2 regions of the Candidatus Contubernalis alkaliaceticus genome follow, and region 2 is predicted to be linked to the other one. Evidence: riboswitches for the same ligand, from Rfam matches in the RefSeq annotation. Region 2 holds a riboswitch; the other holds the start of a gene.
The links. A riboswitch is a leader RNA that binds a small molecule or an ion and turns the genes downstream of it on or off. The one in region 2 is predicted to bind molybdenum cofactor.
Positions count from the first base shown of each region.

Region 1 (10,857 bases), 1.6 Mb from region 2:
CTCTCATAATAAGTATGAAAGTGCTTTGAAGTTAATTGAGTTTTTTATGTCAGAAGAGGGACAGCAGATGATTACCGATTATAAGCTGCAGGGAGAAGTTCTGTTCTTCCCAGGGATGTGCCTGAAATATTAAATACAAACACTATATTAACTCAATACATGGAGAGTGGTTCTTTGAATCAATTTGCAGCAGGTATCATAGAAGCATTTAAGTTAATATTCAGCCTGGATCCGTACCTCATGGAAATTGTAATATTATCCCTAACTGTTTCGGGTATGGCAGTGATCATCAGCACTATGATCGGAGTTCCCCTGGGTACTTACCTGGGCATGAGACCCGAAGAAAAAACGGGTTTCATAAGTAGGATACTGTACACCCTGATGGGAATGCCTCCAGTGGTTGCTGGACTGTTAATTTACATGCTTATTGCCAGGCGTGGCCCTTTAGGTCCTCTTGGTATTCTGTATACACCCACAGCTATGGTGGTAGTCCAGGTTTTTCTAGCTCTACCCATCGTAGTGGGGTTAACTATGCTTGCCATTCGCAGCCAGGGAAAAGAAGTAGAGGAAACCGCCCTTACCTTAGGCGCCGCACCAATACTAACAGCCTGGACAGTAATTCGAGAATCCAAGGTTTCCTTATTGGGCGCCATAGTAACGGGTTTTGGACGAATTATTGCTGAGGTAGGGGCCGTCATGATTGTAGGGGGAAATATTCAGGGACACACCCGGGTTATGACCACTGCCATCGTCCTTGAAACCAGCAAAGGTAATTTTGAACTGGCAATTGGGCTAGGAATCATTTTATTAACTATCTTCTTTATTATCAATTCTGTTATGTACCGCTTTCAGAAGGGGGGGGGACGTCATCCCTGGTAAAAAAGGCCTAATTCAAGTAAAAAACCTGACTAAAGTATATAATCGGGAAGTATTAAACATACAGGACATGACCATCAATGAAGGAAAAATATACGGGATAATAGGGCCCAGTGGCTGTGGAAAAAGTACCCTTCTTCGCCTACTTAACCTGCTTATTAAACCAACCACCGGCACCATCAGCTTTAATGAAAGTTCAGTTCCTTTAAATAGGTCTACTGCTCTATCTTTCCGCAGAAAAATGACTCTGGTATTCCAAAATCCCACACTTTTTAAGACCTCAGTGAGGGAAAATATTGCCTACGGGCTGAAAGCCCGAGGAATAAACGGGGAAGAAATTCACAAAAAAGTATCTCTTTTGCTAGAAAAAATTGGCCTGCAGGAAGTTGCCGATCAGCAGGCACTTTCCCTCTCCGGAGGAGAGGCACAGCGGGTGGCCCTGGCACGGGCGGTGGCTTTTGATCCAAAAATATTACTACTGGACGAACCTACGGCAAACCTGGACCCTACAAATGTAGAAGTAATTGAAAATCTAGTGGTAGAGCTGAATAAAACCCTGGGTATTACCATTATCATAGTTACTCACAATATTTTTCAGGCCCGACGGATTACCGACTGCACCATTTTTCTGTACGATGGAAAAATTGTAGAAATGGATGACACAGAAAAAATATTCACCTCTCCCCAGGACCCAAGGACAAAAGCATTTGTCGAGGGCCGTATGATTTATTAACGGTTTTCTGTTTTGTCAAGGGGACGGTTCCATCTTTACCAGAGCGTATCGGAGGTCGAAGACCTGGAGGATGAAACCGTCTCTATGGCTTAGAGATGTAGTTCATAATAAGTAACTTTTCGCTGTAATGCTTGAGAATAATTCAAATAAACCCATATCAGGGAGGCATGATATATTTTGAAGCTTTATGGATGCAACAGATATCTATGTGATAACTGCGGAGCAGGCAACAACACCAGAACTTACGCCCTGGGCAGTAAAGGAACAGCCTGCAATTGTGAAAGGATTATTACCCTATGTGACAGATGCAGAGAAAGGCTGCTGGAATTGCTGGAGGATGAAACAAAAATCTCTGATATTAGACTAAATTCTTAAGAAACCGGTTGACATTTTTTTTAACTTCGTATTATAATTAGTTTGAAATTACATAACTCCGAGTCTAACAGTTCTAAGGGTTTATACCTAAGGCTACAGACCGATAGGGTGCTGCTGGAAACGGCGATGCCTCCCGTTGAGGAAAGGAGAATCATAAAGGCAGCTCATAAATGAGCCGGTTAATATGCTTTTGTGCGTCTTGTTTAGGACGCTTTTTTTATTGCATATTACTGTTACTTTACATAATGTCTTAAACTGAACTCCCCTTCCTTTACAGTATGGGAGTTTTTTTTGAGCCAAAAATTTATCATGTTATAACATGCACTGTATTTTAACAAAAAATGAAAACAAAGCCCTAGTGAATAAAGGGGGTGCTTTAAAAAGCTTACATACTAAATGGTCAATACAGGAGCATTTATTTAGAAAGTTTCTATAAAAGCAAGAAAAAAGATAAACCCGAAAGGGTAGGACAATAAGAGAAAAAGCATAATTAAATTTCTATAAAAGAGGAGGAAAAATCTTTGAAACAAATTAAAATGATTTTCTGTATTACCTTGTGTATGCTGTTATTTTTTGGCTTAGCAGTGGGCTGCGGACAGGATGCTCCTGTAGAGGATAATACCACTGCGCAGCCGGAAGAAAATAGAGAAGAAGCTTCTAACAATGGTGAGAATGAGAATGAAGAAGATCCTGCGGAAGAGTCCACCTGGGAATTTACTATTTCATGGGCTGATGGAGAGGCTTTATTTACCATAGAGGAACTGAAGGAAATGCAAAGAGTAACCCTTACAGCAGAAGTGAAAGAAGAGACCAATGAATATACCGGCGTTATACTTAAAAACTTACTGGAAAAAGCCAATATTAAGGAAGCAGCAGAAGTTACCCTGGTGGCAGCTGATGGTTACTCCGCCGCCCTGGAGGGAGATACAGCTTTTTCCGACAATACCATTATTGCTTTTAAAATAAATGGGGAGGCACTGGAAGATAAGTCAGCCCCTATCATGCTGGTCACTACAGAAGCTTCTCCTCAGGTCTGGGTTGGGCAGCTAAAAACAATTAAGGTGGAATAAAATTTGAAGGTCCAAAAGGATGTTTTTTAGAATTTTAGAACCGGGGGATACTGCGATGAAAAAAGGTTTTTTGAAAAAATTCTCCATGTTTGACCTGGTTATTATAACAATGATGGCTGCCCTGGGAGTAGCCATAAAACCTATCATAGTTCCCCTGGCCCATATTATCACCGGGCCCTTCTTTATCCCGGGTGGGGTAATAGCCGGAGGTTTTTATATGCTCTGGATCGTGCTGGGGCACGGTCTGGTCAACAAACGGGGGACCGGGACATTAATTGGGGTTATACAGGCGATTCTGGTAATATCCATGGGTATTTTCGGAACTCACGGGGCCATCAGCATTATTACCTATGTAGCCCCGGGAATTATGGTAGACCTTTTGTATATCATTTTAAGAGGTGGAGTCAATTCCCCTTTGAACGCTTTTTTAGGAGGCGTAGCAGCTAATGTTACGGGAACGGTACTGGTGACCATTGTCTTTTTTAGACTGCCTTTAATCCCTCTCCTTTTAAGCCTCAGCGCAGCCTCCCTTTCCGGGGGACTGGGGGGACTGGTTGCCTTCAGGCTGATTAAACAGTTACAAAAGTTTAATATCGGCGTCGCGCCTTAAATAACTGATATATTAATGGACAGGAGGAAATGGAAAATGAAGGGAAGAATACTGACACTTATCGTAGTCGCCCTGCTCATAACAGTAGGAGGGTTGGCATATTTGAACCAGAAACAACTGACTCATACAGACCAAAATTCTGAAAACCCATCGGTAATGATTAAGGCGGACGGCGAGGAAACAGGTGTCATTACATTAGAGGAAATAAAAGCCCTGGGAGAAGTAGAATTCGTGACTACCCTACGCTCCAGCGGTAAACCACCTTCTGACCATACTTATAAAGGTGTACCCCTAAAGGAGGTCATCCTTGCTGTAGACAAGACCCTGCTGGAGCAGGGAGAGCAGGTAACAGCCCAAGCTGTAGACGGTTACGTAGTGGCTTATACGGTAGAGGAAGTCATGGAAAGCGAACACATTTACCTGGTATACCAGCAGGAGGGTGAACCCTTAAAGAGTAAAAATGAGGGAGGCTCAGGTCCCTTCCTGGTGCTTGCCCGGCAGGACGAATTTGGCCAGCGCTGGTGCAAATTTACCGTGGAAATAAACATTCAGTAAGATGCCGTTATAAATAATTTTTGTAGGACAATATAATAAACATAAGAAGGTAGGGACAATAATGGTCCTTGAAGTAAAAAGGCTGACCTTTTATTACCAGAAGGATGGTAGAAGGATAATCGATAATATCAGCTTTAGTATGGGGGCAGGAGAAATCTTAGGAGTAATCGGCCTCAGCGGCTGTGGCAAGAGCACCCTGTGCATGGCTCTGTGCGGAATTATCCCCCACAGCCATCAGGGTTTTATGGAAGGAGATGTATTGTTATTTGGGGAGAACACCCGAGACATGTCCATTCCCAATATCGCTTCCCGAGTGGGAATCGTCTTCCAGGATCCTGAGACCCAGCTATTTCTCCCCGTGATTCGAAATGAACTGGCCTTTGGCCCCGAAAATCTCTGCTTCCCCCGGGAAAAAATTCTCCAGGTGGTGGAGAGAACATCAGAAATGACGGAAATTAAAGATCTGCTGTCAGGTAACCCTAACGAGATATCCGGAGGGCAGCAGCAGATTACAGCCTTAGCCGCTGTTCTCTGCTTAAATCCGGAAATATTAATTCTGGACGAAGCGGCCTCACAGCTGGACGGCAAAAACAGCGATAGAATATTGGAAATTGTCCTCCGGCTAAAAGAAAAAGGGAAAACGGTAATCATGGTGGACCACAACCTGGACAGGCTGAAAATTGCCGACCGGGTTATGGCTTTAAAAGACGGTAGAATACTTAGCCTGGAGCCGGTGGATAAGGTACTTCAAAATAAAGAAATGTTAAAAGATTGTTATTATCAGACGGCGGCGAGGTGATTTTCTTGAATTTTATTAACCTGCAGGGGGTGAGCTATGCATACCCCCGGAAGGAAGAAGTCTTTTCCGATCTTTCTTTCAGCATCAAAACTGGTGATACGGTAGCCCTCAATGGCCCTAATGGCTGCGGGAAAACCACCCTGGGAAAAGTGATCATGGGTATATATCAACCTACCAGAGGAAAGGTCCTGCTGGAGGGTAAAAAAATGCAGGAACTGAGCCTGGGAGAAATAGGGCAGAGGCTGGGGTATATATTTCAAAACCCTGAAAAACAAATATTTACCCCTTCGGTTCAGGAGGAAGTCAGTTTCGGCCTGCGCTACCGGGGCTTGGAAGAGAAAGAGATCGAGAACAAGGTTGAAGCAATGCTAAGCTACTTCGACCTGCAGCACTGTCGGGATAATTTCCCTTTTAACCTGAGCCAGGGGGAAAAGCAGAGGCTGGTAATTGCGGCTATCCTGGCCCTGGAGCCGAAATTTATAATTTTCGATGAACCCACCACCGGTCTGGATTACGTAAGAAAACACAAGTTTGCAGAACTGCTGCACCGGATTAAAGAAAAAGGCGTGGGATATATCTTAATCAGCCATGATTATGAATTCAGCCAAAGCTGCACAAACCGAACCTTGAGTATGAAAGAGGGGAAAATCTATGAGCAGTAACGGAATGAAGGATAACCTGGATCCCCGTTCAATCATCACCATGGTGCTGGTGGTTTCAACCCTGGCCATCCTGATACGAGAGGTAATTTGGCTGTTTGCCATCCTGGCCACTACACTGGCACTGCTTAAGATATTTGGCATTAAAGTGATGCAGGTTTTTCCCCGGCTAAAACGATTTATATCCCTTTTCTTCTTTTTATTAATTGTACAAAGCATATTTGCACCATCAGGACAACCCCTGCTGGTGATTAAAGGAATACAGGTAATTACCATGGGCGGCATAATTACCGGCGTGTCCGTAATATTGAGGATGATGATTATTATAACCAGCGCCATGCTGCTCATTACGGTAAACCCCACCAAAATGGTGTTGGGATTGACCCGCTGGCGGATTCCTTACGAGATTGCCTATATGGTATTATTAGCTGCCCGATTTCTACCTATTTTCATAGAGGAAATGAAGGATGCCCTGGTAGCCGTACAGCTCCGAGGGGTTCCCCTGAAAAACATTCCTCTGGGTGAAAAGCTAAAGGTATACAGCTATATTCTAATGCCTGTGGTAGCCGGAGCAATCCTGAAAGCTAAAAAAACTGCGGTAGCCATGGAGGCCAGGGCCTTCCGGGCACACTCCAGGCGAACTTATATCGATGAAATTTCCCTGGGGAAAAAAGATTACGGAGTAATCATTACATGCCTTTTCCTGGGCGTGCTCTGTTATTCCGCATACTTATGGAGGTGGTTATAAAATGAAGGTTTTTTCTGTTTTTGGGATTACCCAATCAGGCAAAACTACCACTGTTGAAAAAATTATAACAGAATTAAGGCGGCGAAGGTACACGGTGGGTTCTGTAAAAGATATCCATTTCGAAGACTTTGCTATCGATACTGAGGGGACCAATACAGACCGACACAAAAAAGCAGGGGCCCAGTTGGTCACCGCCCGGGGCCTTTTTGAAACAGACATCCTTTTTCCCTCCCAACTGCCGGTGGAAAAAATCCTGGAGTTTTACGACCATGATTTTGTAGTCCTGGAAGGAGTTTCTGACTACAACGTCCCCAAAATTGTCTGCGGTCATACCACAAAAGAACTGGATGAAAGAATCAATCCATCTGTCTTTGCCATCTCCGGAGTGATATCCAATGAATTAACAGAGTACCAAGGCCTCCCGGCCTTTAACGCTGTGGAAGACATTGATTCCCTGGTGGATTATATTGAAAAAAAAGTATTTCCCAAACTGCCCAATGTGGCTCCGGAATGCTGCGGACTCTGCGGACTCAGCTGTGAAAAACTGCTGTATGCCATACTCAGTGGAGAAAAAAAACGGGGCGACTGTCTCCTGGACAGCAGTCAAGTTAAACTTACCATAAACAATCAGGAAATTTCCATGGTAGAATTCGTGCAAGAAATTTTAACAAAGACAGTGGTGGGCCTGGTATCCACCCTGGATGGCTACAAAAAATATGGGGAAATTCATCTGGAAATCAGCCAGAAGGGAGAAGAGGATGATACCCAATAAAGAAATTAGTGCTCCTCTGGAGGAAAAGTTTATTAAACAGTGGGAAATAAAGGAGTATTGTCTGATTAAAAAGTTCAAAAGTAAAAAAAACCAGGTTTACTTAATAAAAGCCGAAATGGAATCCGGGTTAACAGAAAGTTTTGTTTTAAAAGAATATGCTGACGGGACAAAAGATATGGAAAAAGAAGCCAGTATTCTTCATAAACTCCAGGAAAAGAAAATCCATGCTCCAATACTTTACTATATGGGAAAGAAGCACATTGTCATGGAGTATATTCAAGGTCAGCTGTTTTTAGATTTTTTTGAGGAAATGGAAATGGCCGGGCCTCTGGAAAAGGAAGCCTGGCATACCGCCTGCGCTACAGCATCCTCCCTGGCCTATTGGTTTAAAAATTTTTATAAAGTAATGGAAAACCATTATGGGAAGACCATGATAATGTATGATATAAATTTAAGAAATTTTATTATAAGAGATGAAATTTATGGATTTGATTTTGAGGACTGCCGCCTGGGAAAAAAGGAAACAGACACAGGCAGGCTTTGCGCCTACTTACTTACTTATGAACCGGCTTTTACAGATTGGAAGAAAGAATTAGTAAGAGAGTTTTTTATAATATTTACCAAAAACCTTGATCTTGACCCTTCATTGGTAAAAGAAGAAATGTTCAAAGAACTAGAATCTATATCTCAAAGAAGGAAACTAGTTTATCCGATGGAATTTAAAACATGATGCACATTCTGTGCTTCACGCCTAAGAGAGATTAAATACTGTGCAAAACATAAAACAGGTAACAATGGGACATTATAAAAATATTATGAACTATTAAATATTGCTTTAAGATATGTTAATTATAGAAGGATTTACAATTGGATGAAAAGAACAGTATAAGAAGAAGGAAAAATAAAAGGAGGTAGAACATGGTTCAAGGTTCTAGAGAAGAAAGAAGAGGTAAAGTTATTGAAGTGTTAAATAAAGCTCGTTCTATGGAGCTTCAGGCAGTTCATCAATACATGAATCAGCATTATAATCTTGATGATATGGACTATGGCAAACTAGCTGTTGAACTTAAACAGATTGCTATAGACGAGATGAGACACGCTGAAGCAACGGCAGAGCGAGTTAAGGAACTGGGCGGAGAGCCTACCACAGATCTGGCGGGGAGCGTAGTAAAAGGTCAGGACCTGGAAACTATTTATTCTTTTAACGCCGGGGAGGAAGAAGGCGCCATAGATGCATACAACCAGTTTGCCCTTGTCTGCAGAGAAAACGGCGACAGCATATCCATGAAACTGTTTGAAACCCTTATTGATTCAGAACAGGAACATCTAAATTACTTTGATAATATCAGCAAACACATAAAAAATCTTGGGGCTTCATATCTTGCCCGTATAGCCGGAGCTCCAACTGATACAGGCGGCGCAACTGAAGCAGAATAACATTCTTCATTTCAAATCTTCAAGGTTGTCTTTCTACATACATTAGGAGGGCAGCTTTTTTTTCTGCAATTATTTAATAATTTTAAATAACCTTAGGTCAACTTTTTTCATATATCGAACAAATGTGCTGTAAATATATAGCTTTTTGTTGTATAATGTATTTATAAAATATGTTTTGGAGAGTGATAAAAATGGACCATAAGGCCTTTGATCTATTAGAAAAGGTATATATTGAATTACAAGATACCAAAAAAGAGGTTAAGAAGGATATTTCTGAGGTTAAGAAAGATGTTAAACAATTAAATAACCGAGTTATAAAGACAGAAATACTAATTGAAAATAGTATTGCTCTTCAGATAAATTCTTTATTTGAAGCTCAGATGATTACAAATGAAAAACTTGGTAGAGTGGAGGAAAAGCTTGAAGAAATTTCACAAAAAGTTAATAAGCATGATATAAAAATTCAGGTCATTGAAGGTGGTAATTAAAGGAGTCCCGTAGAAAGAATCTTTATGTAAGAACAGACTTATAATAACTATTATTAATACAGTGGAAAGTGAACTCGTTTCAGTAAGCTAAAAACATCGGGGAATCAGGTGGAGACTCTACTCCACCTGATTAAAAGCCCACTCACGCTAACACTTAGAGTTGGGGTCTCATACCCTAAAAAATGAGATTAGCAATTCTCCTACTAAAAAATATAATAATAATTGAAAAAGGTGCGGAAGGAATTTCCTATGAAAAATGATTATTTACCTGTGTCAAAAAAAGATATGGAAGAACGAGGATGGGATAAGCTTGATTTCATCATCATCAGCGGGGATGCCTATGTAGACCATCCTTCCTTTGGTGTGGCTATCATCGGAAGGCTGTTGGAAGCTCACGGTTTCAAAACAGGCATTATCACTCAGCCTAACTGGAAAGACTTAAATGAGTTTAAAAAGTTGGGTAAACCATTACTTGGGTTTTTTGTTTCCAGCGGAAATATTGATTCCATGGTAAATCATTACACCGCAGCAAAAAAAAGAAGAAAAAAGGATGTCTATTCTCCCGGCGGCAGGGGAGGCCAAAGGCCAGACCGTGCCGCCATAGTATATTCTCAAAAAGTTAAAGAAGCTTATAAAAAGGTTCCTGTTATCTTAGGTGGGTTAGAGGCCAGCCTGCGTAGGTTAGCCCATTATGACTACTGGGAGGACAGGGTACGCAGTTCAATCCTCCTGGATGCAAAAGCAGATCTGCTGGTTTATGGGATGGGAGAAAAACAGGTTGTTGAGATAGCGGAGGCCCTGAAAAGCGGCCTTTTCATAAAAGATATTACATATATCAAAGGTACTGTATACAAGACCGGCTCAATAGATAATGTATATGAAGGAAAAATGCTGCCTTCCTATGATGATATTATTGCTTCAAAAGAAACCTATGCAAAAAGTTTTATGATACAACATAGAAATACTGATTCCATCACCGCTGTCCCGCTGATAGAACCCTATAGACACACCTTTATCGTACAAAATCCGCCGGCAGAACCCCTGACTTCTTCTGAGTTAGACAGCATATACAATCTACCCTTTACAAAAACATACCATCCTATGTACGAAAAAGAGGGTGGAGTACCTGCCATAGAAGAAGTTAAGCACAGCCTGGTCAGCAGCAGAGGTTGTTTTGGGGGCTGTAATTTTTGTGCCCTGCATTTTCATCAGGGAAGAACCGTGCAGGCCAGGAGTATACCCTCAATTATTAAAGAAGCAGAAGAGATGATAAAAGATGAAGGTTTTAAAGGTTATATCCATGATGTAGGGGGCCCTACGGCAAACTTCAGGAAAAGGGCCTGTCAACAGCAAATAGAGCACGGCGTTTGTCAGGATAAAAAATGTCTGTTCCCCAGGCCATGTAAAAACCTTGAGGTAGATCATGTAGAGTATCTTGATCTTTTAAGAAAGCTGCGAAACCTGGAAGGGGTAAAAAAAGTATTTGTCCGCTCGGGAATCAGATACGATTATTTAGTTTATGACCAGAATCAAGAATTCTTTGAAGAACTCTGCAGGTACCATATTAGCGGACAGCTTAAAGTAGCCCCTGAACATATTGCCCCTGAAGTTCTTAAAAAAATGGGAAAGCCGGAATTTGAAGTTTATGAAAGATTCAAAAAAAAGTATGAGGCAATCAATAAGAAACACGGTATGAATCAATTTCTCGTTCCTTACCTTATGTCCAGCCATCCCG
Region 1 covers NZ_CP054699.1:1,527,947-1,538,803, reverse strand. Annotated here, with positions in the region: gene HUE98_RS07510 (substrate-binding domain-containing protein) at 1-133, shown strand, start outside; gene HUE98_RS07505 (ABC transporter permease) at 175-879, shown strand; gene HUE98_RS07500 (ABC transporter ATP-binding protein) at 830-1,609, shown strand; gene HUE98_RS07495 (hypothetical protein) at 1,787-1,984, shown strand; molybdenum cofactor riboswitch at 2,029-2,149, shown strand; gene HUE98_RS07490 (molybdopterin-dependent oxidoreductase) at 2,506-3,054, shown strand; gene HUE98_RS07485 (ECF transporter S component) at 3,110-3,664, shown strand; gene HUE98_RS07480 (molybdopterin-dependent oxidoreductase) at 3,701-4,219, shown strand; gene HUE98_RS07475 (energy-coupling factor ABC transporter ATP-binding protein) at 4,281-5,018, shown strand; gene HUE98_RS07470 (energy-coupling factor ABC transporter ATP-binding protein) at 5,024-5,680, shown strand; gene HUE98_RS07465 (energy-coupling factor transporter transmembrane component T family protein) at 5,670-6,425, shown strand; gene mobB (molybdopterin-guanine dinucleotide biosynthesis protein B) at 6,427-7,197, shown strand; gene HUE98_RS07455 (BUD32 family EKC/KEOPS complex subunit) at 7,184-7,927, shown strand; gene HUE98_RS07450 (ferritin-like domain-containing protein) at 8,116-8,634, shown strand; gene HUE98_RS07445 (hypothetical protein) at 8,826-9,122, shown strand; gene HUE98_RS07440 (YgiQ family radical SAM protein) at 9,372-10,857, shown strand, end outside.
Region 1: it holds a riboswitch for molybdenum cofactor, as region 2 does, so the genes downstream of both, HUE98_RS07490 (molybdopterin-dependent oxidoreductase) here and moaA (GTP 3',8-cyclase MoaA) in region 2, are expected to answer to the same signal.

Region 2 (10,857 bases):
AAACTTATATCCTTCAGTAATAATCAAATCTACCCCTTTAACATCCTTTACGATTTCCTCCAGAGACAGTTCCTCCTCCAGTTCCCTGACATAAGCAAACCTTTGGGGTGAAGAAATGGCAGAAACTACTGCTCCCGCCTGCCGATGAAGCCAGGTATCTTTACCCGGTGAATCCATTTCAAAACTTTTCCTGTGGTGCTTGACCGTGGCCGTTTTATAACCTCTCTTTTTTAGTTCTGGAATAAGTTTACAAATCAAAGTAGTCTTGCCGGTATTTGACCAACCTACTACAGAAATTACTGGAATCAATAGATTCTCTCCTTCCTGACACAATTGCATGCCAAAATTTTATGTAACAGGTCGAACTGTTCGAACCCTCAAACTGTTTTAAGATCAAAACTGTGTTTCATTAATTTGTTAAGTTAGCGCAGCTAAGAAAACTATCCCCTGATTCACGGCAGGTCCATCAGCTGGACCTGCACTTCATCTCCGGGGCCAAATGGCCCTTTTCCCGGTGGTATATGGATTAGAGAATTTACCCGGGCGAAGGAGGAAAATCCATATCCAGTGGGTTCTACCTGAAAAACTCCCTGCCGCACAAATGTATTCGCCTTATAATACCTGTCCTGGGGGTATACCCCCTTAATATCTCCCACCAATTGAGCATTTACCTCCGATGCCGTGCTTTCTTGGCATCCCTGAAGCCTCCACAGGACAGGCCTGACCAGCTGCTGAAAAGAAACAAAAGCTGCCGAGGGGCTGCCGGATAATCCAAAAAAGAGGAAACCATCTTTACGGGCCGCCACCATGTAATTCCCCGGCTTCATGGATACCCGGTTAAATAAAATTTTTGCACCTAAAGATAAAAAAACCTCTTCCGTAAGGTCGTACTCTCCCCGGGCTGCTCCTCCCGTAGTAACAAAAACAGACAACCCCGGCATCTGCCTCTTAAGAACACCGGCAGTAATATTTTTTTTATCCCCGGCAATCCCTAAATACACAGGAACCCCACCGCTTAAAGCCACCTGGCTGCTCACCATATAACTGTTGGAATTATAAATTTTACCAAATTCCCTCTTTCTATTCAAAGGCATCAATTCTTCACCGGTAGCCAGAACCCCTACCCGGGGACGGGAATAAACTTTCACCCTGGCTTTCCCTAAAGAGGCCAGCAGTGCAGCCTCCCCGGGACGAATCAGGCCTCCTCGAAATAATATCTGCCGGCCTTTTTTAAAATCTTCTCCCGCTGGGGAGATATTATCCCCCGGCTTGACCCTTTGGGTAAATTGGGCATAACCCCCCTGCTGATGCACCATTTCAAAAGGTACTACTGCATCAACCCCCCGGGGGAGAACCGCACCGGTCATGATTCTAACGGTTTCTCCCGGATTAATTTTAACCCTGGATTCACTTCCGGCCCCCAGCGTCCCCTTTATTTTTAAAGTCAGGGTACAGCCGGGAGGCAGGTTCTTAAAATCACCGGAAACAACCCCATAACCGTCCATCCTAGATCGGGTAAAGGGCGGATAATCAAAAGGTGCGGTAATATCTTCAGCCAGAATATAACCCTGGCTGTTTAATGTTTTTCGGGAAGTGACCCGGGTAACGGGAAGATCCTTTAAGATTGCGGACAAGCCTTCCTTAATACCTACAATATGTTCCAACTTTTCTAAGTCCCCCTGTTTAATCGTCCTCTCGGCATAAAATCAAACCCGGAGGATGATAATAAATCTTTTACTGTTCCAATACCTTAATCGTATTCCCCACAGAAACCTTGCCCCCTTGAAGAACCCTGGCAAATATCCCTTCTTTGGGCATCACGCAGTCCCCTGCCTGATAATAAATAGCACATCGGTTATGGCACTCTTTTCCGATCTGGGTTACTTCCAAGAGCACCTCTTCTCCCAATGCCATTTTGGTGCCAATTGGCAGAGAAACCAGGTCCAGCTTTTCTGTAGTAATGTTCTCAGCAAAATCACCCGGATTTACATCCAACCCCATATCCCTCATTTTTTGAACACTCTCCAGTGCCAAGAGGCTGACCTGCCTGTGCCAGCCTCCGGCATGAGCATCTCCCACAAAGCCATGCTCTTCTTGAAGGACAGCCTCTCCTACATTACTTTTTCTGACCCCTTTGGTGTCGCTGGTACAGACAGCTGCAACTTTCCCTGTCATGAAGTATTCCCCCTGGTATTTATAATAATATTTTCAGTTATTATTTTAGTAATATTTTAAAGCTTACTTCCTGCATACCTTTATCTTCCAAAGATAAAGGCTCTCCCCCAAGTTAATTGATAGAAACTAGCCGCCAATCTGCTGCATTTCCCTCTTGCTGCAGTTGAACCTGCTGTCGGGATTTTTATCCACCTGATGAGGGTCCGGCCGAAACTTTAGGGACTGAAGAAACAGCTGCTTAATTTTTTCTTGATCTCCTCCGGCCTCTATCAAATCGATTTCATCCATTGAGAAAAGACAGGGCTTAATCTTTCCGTCAGAGGTAATCCTCAACCGGTTGCATTGGCCGCAAAAATGCCTGCTGACTGGAGAGATAAAGCCCACTAATCCCTTGGCTCCTTGAATTCGATAATAATCTGCCGGGCCATTACCATGAAAAGAGAACTGCTTCTCCAATGGACCAATTTTTTCGCAAAGCCCTTGAATCTCAGATAGAGGGATAAAGCACTCCCCCCACTGCTTTTGGTGGCTCTTACTGATGGGCATATACTCAATAAATCGCACATGAAGATCATTTTCCACAGTTAACTTCACAAATTCTTCTATCTCTCCGTCGTTGATACCCTTCATAGCCACAACATTAATTTTTACCGGGGTAAGCCCCGCCTTAAGGGCTGCCTGAATCCCTTCTTGAGTTTTTTTCAACGCACCTCCCCGGGTAATTTTTTTAAAATTTTCCGGGTTTAATGAGTCCAGGCTGATATTGACCCGGGTTAAGCCGGCTTTCACCAGGGCCGGTGCCAATTTATTTAATAAAACTCCGTTGGTGGTCAGAGAGATATCGTCAATTCCTTCAATTTGAGATATTTTAGAGACCATCTCCACAATATCTTTCCTAACCAGGGGTTCTCCCCCGGTCAGCCTAACTTTTTTGATACCCAGGGCAGCTGCAGCCTTGGATATATTTATAATTTCCTCCAGAGACATTACTTCAGATACATTAGGAGAACAGGAACCAACATCATCGGGAACACAGTAAAAACATTTCAAATTGCACTTATCTATGACTGAAACCCTGAGATAATCAATTTCTCTACCATATGGATCAATTAATTTTCCCATACTACATCCCCCTCCAAATAAAAAGTCAACCAGCTGCTTATAAAAGACAGGTTGACTAAAAAAACAACAAATTCTCCTTTCTAAGCAGCGAGAGGCAAAAAAGTTTCCCTTCTTACCCTATCGGCCGCAAACCATGGGAATTATCCTTTAGGAATAACGGCTCGGAGAATCATATTTTTTTACTGGCGGACCAACTCAGGCCTTTCCTTAACCAGATTAACAGCTCTTTCAAACTCTTGCCTGGTATTAATGTTCTGAAAGGAAAGAAATTCTGAGTCATACTTTTCTATTTCCTGCTGTGAAATATATTTTGTGTTTATCTGGGTGATGAAATATCCTATTCGATAATAATCCTTGTTCAAATGTTCAGCAATATAATCTACGCAACTCTTGCTGTACACCGCGTGCAGTGACTGGTGACAATCATTAATCAGGGGAACAACCAGATCATAGTCATTAACAGGATATTCAGAAAGATAATGCAGCAAATTAAGATTTAGAAAAGGCATATCACAGGCCACCACTAAACTGAAATCACTGGAGGACCTGGTTAAGCCGGCATGGACTCCCGTCAGGGAATTTTTCACGGGCTTAACAATGATATCCCTGGTAAAAATCACCGGAAGATTTCCTGCTTGCTCTTCCCTTTCCCCTACCACAATAATTTCGTCGAACACTTTCTGAAGTTTCCCAACAATAATTTCCAACATTGTCATCCCAGCAAGAGTGAGCTGAGATTTATCCTTACCCATCCTTTTACTGCTGCCCCCTGCAAGAACAACTGCAGACTTTGCTGTTTTCCCCATTGGATACCATCCTTCAAGCATTGCAATCAGTTTTTATAGTTTAACCCTTACGGTTACTGCAAGAAGCACTTATTTAACAATAAAACTATTTTGACCCCTCTATTATCTTTAAAATCTCTGAAACTTAAGATGTGGAATCCTTTTCATCCGATGAAGACTCCTCAGGCTTTTCTTTTACAGGCTCAGGCTTGGCTTGTACTCTAGGTTTTTCTTCATCATCTTCAATATTTATGCTGTCTTTTATATCCTTGGCAGCACCTCTGAATTCTCTGATCCCTTTTCCCAGGGACTTTCCTAATTCCGGCAGTTTGCTGGGTCCGAAGATGACCAGGACAACCCCTAGTATGATTAAAAGCTCCGTTGTACCTAATCTTCCTATCACAGTATCACCTCCTCCTTTAAAATTACTTTCTGGTAACCTTAGCAACCAGGATACTGATTTCATAAAGCAAAAGCATAGGTATGGCCATCAAGATCTGAGAAATTACATCAGGTGGCGTAATAATAGCCGCCAAAATAAATATAACCACCAATGCATGAGTTCTGTATTTTTTTAAGAACTCTGAGGAAATCAGCCCCAGTTTGGAGAGTATAAAAACAGCTATGGGCATTTGAAACACCATGCCAAAAGCAAAAACTACCCCGGCAATATAAGAAATATAATTACCAAAAGAAATCATCGCCGAGATTCCTTCTGTTTCAAATCCCAGGAAAAACTTGATGCTTATGGGAATAATAACGAAAAATGCAAAGGAAACTCCCCCGGTAAAAAGCAGAAGAGAGGCAGTCACGAAAACAAAAACAAACTTTTTTTCTCTTGGATCTAAACCAGGCAGGACAAAGCTCCAGACCTGATACAAAATAACCGGAAAGGCCAACAGAACACCAGCAATAATGGCAATTTTAATATTGGTCATAAAAGCTTCCGCTACACCGATAAAAACGAGATTTCCTTCAGCGGGCCTGATGATGGTCTCTCTTATCAAATCCACATACATAAAGGTTACGATAGAACCGATGACAATAGCAATAACAGAAATGATAATTCGCTTTCTAAGTTCATCTAAATGTCCGGTCAGATTCATAACCGGTTCTTTTTTCTTTTTTCTCCCCACCCCATAGCACCCTCTCAACATAATTATAACATAACATTCTAAATTATAATTTATCCTTTTATACGTGTCAATCCAACCAGTATATAATTTCCCTTGAGTTTTATTCGATATACGGACAGCAAAACCCTTCTTTAAAATTCTATGAAATTAACATAACTTAAACATAATATACATCTGTGCCCTGACCTATCCTCCATTTCTACCTTAATAATGCTTTTTTTGAAATAAAAAGGAAATAATTTGATCCAGCTTTAGATGTATTGAAACTAAATCTCTCCGGGTTATCTCCTCTCCCGTATCCAAAGAAGAAGACTTATCACTTAACCAACAGAAATGCTTGATGCGGTAGTGCTTATCCACCAGTTCGGCATTCTTTAACTGCTTCAATACTGTTTCATAACTTAGAAATACACCAACCTCAGACTTGTTATGGAAAATTACCGCCGTTTTATATTCTCTGTCCCTGGTTCTTCTGATCTCCTTAATGGCCGGCAGGTTAAAATACCCGTAAGCTGAATCTCCGGGTAAAAGTGGAGTAATGGTTTTTAAAGGTACTAAAATTAAATGCTGCGAAAATGGTATGGGCACCAAATTACTTTTTCCCAATACTTTACCATATTCTTTAGCTGCAGACACTAGATCCACAGAAAACTTTCTAGCCAGCTTTTTAACTACTCCTTTTATTGTTTTGTTTATCTTTTCCTCAGACCCATCAGAAAACAGAACCCTGGTCAACCTGCCTTTCCCCTCTTGGTATGTTGGGAGCAGAGCTGCAATACTATCGCACCTTTCCCAGAGTTTTTCTGTCAATTTGAATACCCCCTTAAAATTGTTTTAGCTCTTTATGTTATGCCGGGGGAAATAAAAATCCACAGAAATATGAAACCTTTTGACAGATCAGCTTCTTATTTAATATATTTCCGGTCTTCTGTCCCGTAAATAGTAAATTTCTTTACGAACTGATTTAATTTGATCTGGAAATATCTCCACAGCCAGCACAGATTCCTCTTCCCCTGCTTCCGCCAGGATCTCTCCACCGGGGTCCACTGCCAGAGAACCACCGAAACCCTGCTCCCCTTCGATTCCTGCACGGTTTACCCCCACCAAAAAAACTTGATTCTCCGCGGCCCGGGCACATGCCAGGGTTCTCCAGGCATGAATCCTGGATCGGGGCCACTGAGCGCAAACAAAAATAATCTCCACCCCCTCCAGGGCAAGAGCCCGGCTGAGTTCAGGAAAACGAAGGTCGTAACAGATCATAATACCGCAGGAAACATTATCCAACTTGAACAATCCTATTTTTTCTCCTGGAGAAAAATAATTTTGTTCTCCATTGAGACTGAAAAGATGTATTTTAGAATAATCCCCCACTAATTCACCCTGACGGTTTATAATTAGGCTGCGATTTAAAAGCTTCCCCTGCTTATAATCGGCAGTAGAGCCTCCTACAATGTTTACATTATGTTTCCTGGCAAAGGAACTTAGAAAACCCAAGGTAGACTGCCCTTCCTTATCTGCCACCTGCAAATAATTATCCGCATAACCTGTATTCCAAAGTTCTGGGAGGACAAGAACCTGAGGATTTTGATTCAAGGCCTTTTCCATCATTTCTAAAATCTTTTCCCGATTTTTATCAGGGTTTCCCTTTTTTATTTCCGCCTGAATCAGTAACACCTTCATTAAATTCACCCTCTTTAAAATTATCATGCATTGAGAATTGAGAATTGAGATTTGAGAATTGAAAATCATTCTGTCCATAAGAAGCAGTACTATGTCTTACTTCTTATTATTTATGATTTCCACATGAAGCTTTCGAGTACGGGGGCCATCGAATTCACAAAAATAGACACCCTGCCAGGTCCCCAGCACCAGCTGCCCCCCTTGAATCAAAAGGCTTAAAGAAAAACCCATCAGGCTGGCTTTAATGTGGGCAGCTGAGTTTCCCTCCATATGATGGTAATCCCCATCAAAGGGAATTAAATTGTTAAGGCAGGTGAGAATATCCCTGACTACCGAAGGATCTGCATTTTCGTTTATTGTGAGTCCTGCCGTGGTATGGGGGACGTAAAGATAACATACCCCCTGCTCCACAGTTTCCTCCTTTATCAGATTTCCTATTAGTGTGGTAACCTCTAATAATTCTGTTCTTCTTGATGTTTTCAAATTAAGAATTTTCACTTAAATTTTACCTCCTTTAAAAAAAAAGAGACTCATTTAAGAGCCTCTAATCCTCTTCTTCTTCTCTAAGATATCTTAAAACATTCTTATAGGCCTTTACATCTAACTTCAGAGCCTCATTGATCAATTTAAACTTACTTGAAACGCTGGAGCTTGAAACCCCATAACGTTGGGCAATCTGTTTTTGGGTAAAATCCAGGAAGTGGAATCGCACCAGGGCATATTCTAGTCCTGCAGCCCAAACCATGGGTTTCTTAATCAATGGAACCTCGGGGTGAACAGTGTTAATAAAATCCGACCAAATGGCTTTAACATCCTCAATGAACTCTTTATCATAACAGTCTAGTTCTTTCATTTTATGCAGAGTGCAGTTCAAGACCTCCTGCCACTCCTCCAGCCATTCTGGGGCATCCACAGTATACTCCTTAAGATTAACCCGACATAACTCTCCGTCTAAATAGATCTCATAGGGTTCAGGTGCCCCCATTTCCTTCAATATCAACAGCGCCAGTTGTTTGTGCTGTTCTTCTACCCAGGGGTTCTTTATGAAAGATCTCAATACTTTTTCCGCGGCGTCAGTACCAATTAAGCCATAAAGATATATAACGTCACTGACAATTTCTTCATCTCTGCAGTATAAAATATCTAAAAGTTTATTACGAAATTGGGGGTTCTGATTATACTTTGCAACCAATTTTTCTTTAGTCTCTTCAACAATAGGAGGAAATTTTTGTTCCGCTTTAATAAAATTAAAATTTTCATAAAAATCTTCATCTTCACTAATGGCCTCCAGAAGTTCCTCCGCTTCGAATGCCATCTCTCCGTCTGGAGTCAATGTCAAATACTTCTTTAGATAAATCCGTGTTTGAGTCAAATCTTCCAGCAACCCATAATTTACTGCCATCAAAAAATAGCATTCTGTCATGGTGGAATCCAGTTTTTCAACAATATAACAAAAAATCTCATTGGCCTCGGTTAAACAACCCATCTTACTCAAAAGGCATGCAACATTATAATGATTGAGAGGATTATCCGGTTCGGTTTCGATGGTTTTTCTAAAAAACATAAGAGCTTTATCGAGATTATTGCGCTTGTAATATAAGGTGCCCTTTTCAAAATAATAGCTGGCATCCTTTTGAAATTTAACAACTTTATTTTCATGTGCTCTTTGTCTGGCCTGTGTCAACTGTAATTCACCACCAATCTTTTATCCTTACAATTTATCCTTAAAAAACAATAATTTATACTTCTCCAAGTTAACATTAATATCCTTCCTTTAATTATATAAAACATTTAAATATCTAGTTCCTAAAATTTATGGTAAAAATGGTAGAAGGTAATTCACTAAAAACCCATACTCACCATTATGACATACTTTTTAAAAAATGCAAAAAAAATAACCTTTTAAAAAAGTTATTTTTTGATGATTTTTAGGCCTTTCCCATATCAAAAAGCCGTAATTTTACATTTATGACAATAAGCTAACCTAAAAGGTTACCAACTTAATGAAATATTATTCATGAGAAGTATCCCTGTCCTCTTTAAGATAATTCGGAATAAATACATCCCTTTCCAAAAAACGGTTCCAATCTGACCATGGCTGCTCATTTTCCAAGCTTTGCTGTATCACCCCGGTAAACTGATTCATCCGAGCACTGACCAAATCAGCATGAAATAAGGCAAAAGCATTTATGGTCCTGGGAATTTCTGGGGAACCCCACTCTTTTTTGCCATGATGAGATAAAATCATGTGCTCTAGCTCCAGCTTAATATCCTCTGGAAAATGTTTATATTTATTAGCTTTTTTCATCACCATATCCCTTCCCATGGTGATATGGCCAATGAGCTTACCTCGGTCCGTATACTGGAACAAAATACTGTTCATATCGTATTCTTTAATTTTTCCGATATCATGAAGAACAGCACCACTGATAAGTAAACTGGAATTCATATATTTAGGATAGAGGTGCAGCAGTTGAATGCAAATCTCCATCACCTCAAGGCTGTGCTCTAACAATCCCCCCACATAATTATGATGGATAAGCCTTCCTCCGGGGGCTTTGATGAACTGAGAGTTAAAATCACGGTCATCTAAAAATTCTTGAAGCAACCGACACAGATAAGGATCATTAACATAAGTATTAATATGAGACTTGACTTTTTCCATCATTTCCCGACGGCTTTTTTTAACTACCTCTTGGAAATAAGTAGGATCAATGTTTTTCATATTAACCTTTTTCAATGTTTCAATCGTGATTTGTAGGCCCCTGTAGTCAGTGACCTGCCCGGTGACATGAACAACCTCCCCAACCTTAAATATCTGACTGACTTCCTGAGCGTTGTCCCAAAGAACACCTGTAATAGTCCCACTGGTATCCGATAAAAAAACCCGTAGAAATTTCTCACCTGCCCGGCTGGGTTTAGAGTATTGCTGTAAATTCTTTTCCCTGACCGCAAGTAATGTATCTACCCTGTCTCCAACTTTTAAACTTTTTACAAACTGCACCTTTTTAATTATTCCCATATTCCCTCACCTAAACCCCTTAAAGAAAAATAAGCAGGCGTTTAGCCTGCTTATTTTTTAAGATAGTCAATTACACTCAAAGATACTGATTTAGCCTGCTGCATAGAGGCAGCTATATCCCTGGGGCCAGTACAGGCCCCGGCAACAAATACGCCTTTTTGCGAAGTTACCCCGGGATTTAAACTGTCTTCATTCATAAAGAAGCTATCTTCAGTTAACTGCAGGTTTAATATCTCTGCTATGCTGCCTGTATCCTCACCAGGCTGACTTCCGATGGAGAGGAATACCAGGTCATATTCATGTTCCTGAGGCTCTCCCTCTGCCGGTGATTCGTGTTTTAAAATTACTTTTTTGGATATGGGGTGGAAATATGTCTTTGCAGGCCTGCCCAGGATAAAGTTGATGTTTTTATCCGTAATGCAGTCATTTTTATATTCCATAAATCCCTTCCCAAAATTCTGCAGATCCATATAATATATATCTATAGCTGCTTCCGGAAGTTCCTCCCGGATCATGCTGGCCATTCTTACGGCATACATGCAGCCTACCCTGCAGCAGTAATCCTGCTGGGGGTTATCGGATCTAGAACCAACACACTGTATAAAGGCAATCCTCTCTACAGGCTTGGGGAATGCATAGGTAAAACTACCCTTTTCCCTGACCTTCTCATCCAGGTCCAGTGCGGTATAAATACCGTCATAAACCTTGTAGCCGTACTCTTGTCTTTCAGTAGCGTCAAAAGGTTTAAAGCCGGTAGCAACCACCACTGCATTTACATCAAAACCGGACTTTTCTCCGCGGTCATTAACAAAATTTACCTTGAAGCCATCGCCTGTTGACTGGAATGAATTAATTTTCAATCCGCAGAACACACTGATATTGGGATGGTTATTCACATCATCAATGGCTTGCGCAACAAAGCAGGCTCCACATTTCT
Region 2 covers NZ_CP054699.1:3,114,783-3,125,639, forward strand. Annotated here, with positions in the region: gene mobB (molybdopterin-guanine dinucleotide biosynthesis protein B) at 1-309, opposite strand, end outside; gene HUE98_RS15455 (molybdopterin molybdotransferase MoeA) at 453-1,664, opposite strand; gene HUE98_RS15460 (MOSC domain-containing protein) at 1,735-2,175, opposite strand; gene moaA (GTP 3',8-cyclase MoaA) at 2,302-3,297, opposite strand; molybdenum cofactor riboswitch at 3,355-3,476, opposite strand; gene mobA (molybdenum cofactor guanylyltransferase) at 3,477-4,103, opposite strand; gene HUE98_RS15475 (twin-arginine translocase TatA/TatE family subunit) at 4,228-4,485, opposite strand; gene tatC (twin-arginine translocase subunit TatC) at 4,508-5,218, opposite strand; gene HUE98_RS15485 (competence protein ComK) at 5,423-6,028, opposite strand; gene HUE98_RS15490 (carbon-nitrogen family hydrolase) at 6,128-6,898, opposite strand; gene HUE98_RS15495 (secondary thiamine-phosphate synthase enzyme YjbQ) at 6,995-7,396, opposite strand; gene HUE98_RS15500 (tetratricopeptide repeat protein) at 7,443-8,582, opposite strand; gene HUE98_RS15505 (3'-5' exoribonuclease YhaM family protein) at 8,910-9,920, opposite strand; gene HUE98_RS15510 (FAD-dependent oxidoreductase) at 9,971-10,857, opposite strand, start outside.